2 regions of the Xanthomonas sp. SS genome follow, and region 1 is predicted to be linked to the other one. Evidence: riboswitches for the same ligand, from Rfam matches in the RefSeq annotation. Region 1 holds a riboswitch; the other holds the start of a gene.
The links. Region 1 has a riboswitch for cobalamin ahead of metE (5-methyltetrahydropteroyltriglutamate--homocysteine S-methyltransferase). Riboswitches for the same ligand answer to the same signal wherever they lie in the genome.

Region 1 (2,195 bases):
CGTCGAGATCCACCGCGGCAGCGACAACGGCGCGCAACCGACCTTCAAATGGTCGCGCGACAACGGCAGCGTCGCCAGCGCCTGCCTGTCCGCGCAGGGCGAGCACCTGCAGTTGGCCAGCACGCGCGGTTTCGCTGCCGGGCAGTGGGTGGAATTGAGCGACGAGCGCGACGACCTGCAGGCGCGGCCGGGCGCCCTGTATCTGATCGACGCCATCGACGGCGACGCGCTGCTGCTGGACGGCGCGCTGGCATGGGACACGGACGCCGTGCACCCCAAACTGCGGCGCTGGGACCAGTCGGCCTACGGCGACGTGACACTGGTCGACGGTGCGGTGCCGATCCCCGCGGCCAAGGACGCGCAAGCGCAATGGATCGACCTGGAGGACGGCGTGCAGATCCGCTTCGCCGCCGATGCCGACTATCGCAGCGGCGACTACTGGCTGATCCCCGCGCGCGTGGCTAGCGGCGGCATCGACTGGCCGACCCTGGCCGACGGCAGCGCAACGGCGCAACCGCCGCGCGGCATCGAGCATCACTACGCACCACTGGGCGTGCTCGGCATGCAGGCCACCGGCGGCGGCATCGGCGTCACCCAATCCTGCAGCTGCAGCGTGACCCCGATGAACAGCTGCAGCCTTGGCGGCGAACGCGATGCGCTCCCCCGCGGCGGCGGCGGCAACGGCAACGCCACGCCGGGCAAGAAGACCCCGGCCAAGCCCAAACCGCATGCCTGACCCTGCATCCGCGACGGATCGCCCACCGCGCTTGACCCGTCAGCCCACACCGCCTATCTTGCGCATGCCGAAGGTATCCATCTCTTCATTCGGATGAAGGGATGGATTTAAACGGGAATCCGGTGAAGGCTGGCGCCGCAAGCGCCTGCCCATTCCGGAGCTGCCCCGCAGCGGTGAATGGAAACGACCTCCGTCAATGGCACTGGGCCGGCGCATGCCGGCCTGGGAAGCGACGGACAGTAGGCGCGCAGCCGGCACGGTGCGCTCGTCCATCAGCCCGAATACCGGCCCCGGCCGGAGGACCTGTGCGTCCTCCGATTCGACCTGGCGTCTCCGCGGGGAGGCGGCCGGAAGCCGTGCCGTGGCCCTGCGCCGCGCTGCGCTCTTCCGCCTGCCCGCGTGGCGCCGGTTCGCCCGCGGGGGCGAAGGTCGCTGGCGTGGCGGGCGTCCCGTGCGAACGGGCGCACGGCGCGCGGTTCCTTCGTTCCTCAATGCCTATGAACGCAATGAGGAAACGCAAATGACGATCGTGACCAACCTGGGCTTCCCGCGCATCGGTGCGCGGCGCGAGCTCAAGCGTGCGCTGGAAAGCTACTGGCGCCGCGAAACGGATGAGGCAAGCCTGCAAGACACCGCGCGGCAGCTACGCCAGCAGCATTGGCGGCTGCAGGTCGAGGCCGGGGTGGATCTTCCGCCCAGCAACGACTTCAGCCTGTACGACGCGATGCTCGACACCGCGTTCCTGTTCGATGCGATCCCGCAGCGCTACCGCGCGCTGGCCGATGCCGATCCGCTGGCCGGCTACTTCGCGATGGCGCGCGGCTCGCAGGAGAACGGCCTGGACCTGCACGCGCTGGAAATGACCAAGTGGTTCGACACCAACTACCACTACCTGGTGCCGGAGCTGGCGCGGCGCCAGCACTTCCGCCTGCGCGGCGACAAGCCGCTGGCCGAGTTCCTGGAAGCCAAGGCGCTGGGCATCACCACGCGGCCGGTGCTGATCGGGCCGGTGACCTTCCTGCTGCTGTCCAAGACCGTGGACGGCAGCGACCGCTGGGCGCTGCTGGACAGCCTGCTGCCGGCCTACGCCGACCTGCTGCAGCAACTCGACACGGCCGGCGCCAACTGGGTCCAGATCGACGAGCCGGCCTTGGTGCTGGACCTGGACGAAGCCGCACGCGACGCCTATCGCCGCGCCTATGCCTTCCTGGCGCAAGCGCCGCGGCCGAAGCTGCTGCTGACCACGTATTTCGGCGAGCTGGGCGACAACCTGGAACTGGCCGCGGCGCTGCCGGTGGATGGCCTGCACGTGGATCTGGTGCGCGGCGTGGCACAGTTGGACGCGGTGCTGCAGGCATTGCCGGCCGGGCGCGTGCTGTCGGCGGGGCTGGTCAACGGCCGCAACGTGTGGCGTACGCCGCTGGACACTGCGCTGATCCTGGCGCGCTACGCCGCCGGG
Region 2 (2,195 bases), 500 kb from region 1:
TCGAAGGTGCTGACGAAGCTGCGCGTGTCGCTGCCGGCGGCGTGGTAGTAGCTGTCGGCCTGATCGGTGTTGCGGCCGAGCTGCGCGGCCAGGTGCACGCGCTCGGACGGGGTCCAGTCGAGCTTGCCGCCGAACACCTGCTGGGTGTTGTCGGCCTCGTTGCCGGCGAACAGCGCATCGCCGTCGTACTCGTTGCGGCTGTCGATGTTCAGCGCCTGGCCTTCGATGCGCAGCGTGTCGCTCAGCGCATAGCCGCCGCGCGCGCTGAGTGAGGTGTTGCGGTAGCCGTCGCGGTCCGGCTCATCGACGAAGCAGCCGGCGAACAGCGTGGCCGAGCCGTTGCAGGCATTGATGCCGTCGCTGTTCTGGTAGCCGCCCTGCACCGACAGCCAGCCGCGCTCGCCGCGGTTGCTGAAGCCGGCGCTGGCCTCGCGCAGGCCGTGACTGCCGGCGCCCAGGCTCAGGTTCTGCTGCAGGCCCTGGCCGCCGTGGCGGGTGAAGATCTGGATCACGCCGCCGATCGCATCGGAGCCGTACAGGCTCGAGCGCGGGCCGCGCACGATCTCGATGCGATCGATCTGGCTCAGCGGCAGGTCCTGGAACGCGGCCAGGCCGGCGCTGGCCGAGCCGATGCGCACGCCGTCCACCAGCACCAGCACGTGGTCCGATTCGCTGCCGCGCAGGCTCAGCGTGGTCAGCTTGCCCAGCCCGCCCTGGTTGGACACGCCGATGCCGGCGCGGCCCTGCAGCAGCTGCGCCAGCGACGTGGCCTGGCTGCGCTCGATCTCGGCGCGGTCGATCACCTGTGCCGGGACCACGCTGTCCTCGACCGAGATCTGGGTGCGGGTGGCGGTGACCAGGACCTGGTCCAGGTCGGTGGCGGCATCGGCGGCGAGCGCCAGCGAGGGCAGGGACAGGACGGACGCGATCGCGACCGAAAGCAGGCGGAACGACATGGGGCAACTCCGGCGCGCGGGCGCGCTGTGACGGCAAAGGAGTCGCGAACCGAGGGTGCAAGCGGACGGCGCCAGACGCGGCGCGGCACGCCGCGACGCCCTCCGCATCGCAACCAGTGAACTGCAAGGCCGGTCTCCGGGCTGGCGATCTGGGAGTCGGACTCCCGGCTGCGACGCCTTCCCATGCCCAAGGCACAGTGGCGCAAGTCGTCAGCGCGGATCGCTTACCGTTGCGGGGGCAGCGCCGGCCTTGTCGCAAGACGCACCGGCTTCCCGTTTCAACCTGCAGGCCGGGGCCGGCAGGTCACCTTGAAGCGGCGCGATTGTACGCGATCGCCGGCGTGACGCGCGGATCAGTCGGCGTCGCGCTCGCCGGCGTGGCCGTCGTCGTCGCGTCCGTGGTCGCGCTCGGCGTCGTAGGCATGGCCGCCGGACGCGTCGTCGGCATACGGCGTATCGCTATGGTCGCCGTCGCGGTCGAAATGGGTGGTCGCCACCGGTCCGGCCACCGGCAGGCCGCGCTGCGCCGGCAGCTGCGCCGCCGCGGCTTCCAGCTCGCCGAGCAGCTGCGCGCGCCGCGCCTCGGGCAGTTCCTGCCAATGGCAGCCGGTCAGCGCCCCTTCCAGCGAATACAGCAGGTTGAGGCTGGGCTTGAAGCCGGCGCGCTTGACCTTCAGGAACGCGCCGACCGCGCCGGCCGCAGTCAGGTCCTCCTGCGTGCGCAGGCCGACCTGGCGCAGCCAGGCCGCGCTCTTGGGGCCGATGTTGCGCAGTTTTTCGGTGCTCATCGCAGCGCGTCGACGAAGACCTGCGCGATCGCTTCCAGGCCGTGCTGATCGTCGGCGTCGAAGCGCGCCAGGTCCGGGCTGTCCAGGTCGAACACGCCGATCAGCTCGCCGGCGCGCAGCAGCGGCACCACCAGCTCCGAGCGCGAGGCCGCATCGCAGGCGATATGCCCGGGAAAGGCCTCGACGTCGTCGATGCGCTGGGTCTGGCCGCTGCTGGCGGCGGCGCCGCACACGCCCTTGTGCAGCGGGATGCGCACGCAGGCGGGCAGGCCCTGGAACGGGCCGACCACCAGTTCCTTGCCGTCGTACAGGTAGAAGCCGACCCAGTTCAGCCGCGGCAGCGCGTGGTACACCAGCGCCGCCAGGTTGGCGGCATTGGCGATGCGGTCGGGCTCGCCGCTGACCAGGGAACGGGCCTGCGCGAGCAGTTGGGCGTACTGTTCCGGCTTGC

Region 2: another riboswitch for cobalamin. It lies ahead of btuB (TonB-dependent vitamin B12 receptor); the one in region 1 lies ahead of metE (5-methyltetrahydropteroyltriglutamate--homocysteine S-methyltransferase).

Annotation. Positions count from the first base shown of each region.
Region 1 covers NZ_CP051190.1:4,797,564-4,799,758, forward strand. Annotated here, with positions in the region: gene HEP74_RS20330 (DUF6519 domain-containing protein) at 1-736, shown strand, start outside; cobalamin riboswitch at 790-1,043, shown strand; gene metE (5-methyltetrahydropteroyltriglutamate--homocysteine S-methyltransferase) at 1,257-2,195, shown strand, end outside.
Region 2 covers NZ_CP051190.1:4,297,247-4,299,441, reverse strand. Annotated here, with positions in the region: gene btuB (TonB-dependent vitamin B12 receptor) at 1-956, opposite strand, end outside; cobalamin riboswitch at 1,067-1,283, opposite strand; gene HEP74_RS18045 (TfoX/Sxy family protein) at 1,310-1,744, opposite strand; gene msrC (free L-methionine (R)-S-oxide reductase MsrC) at 1,741-2,195, opposite strand, start outside.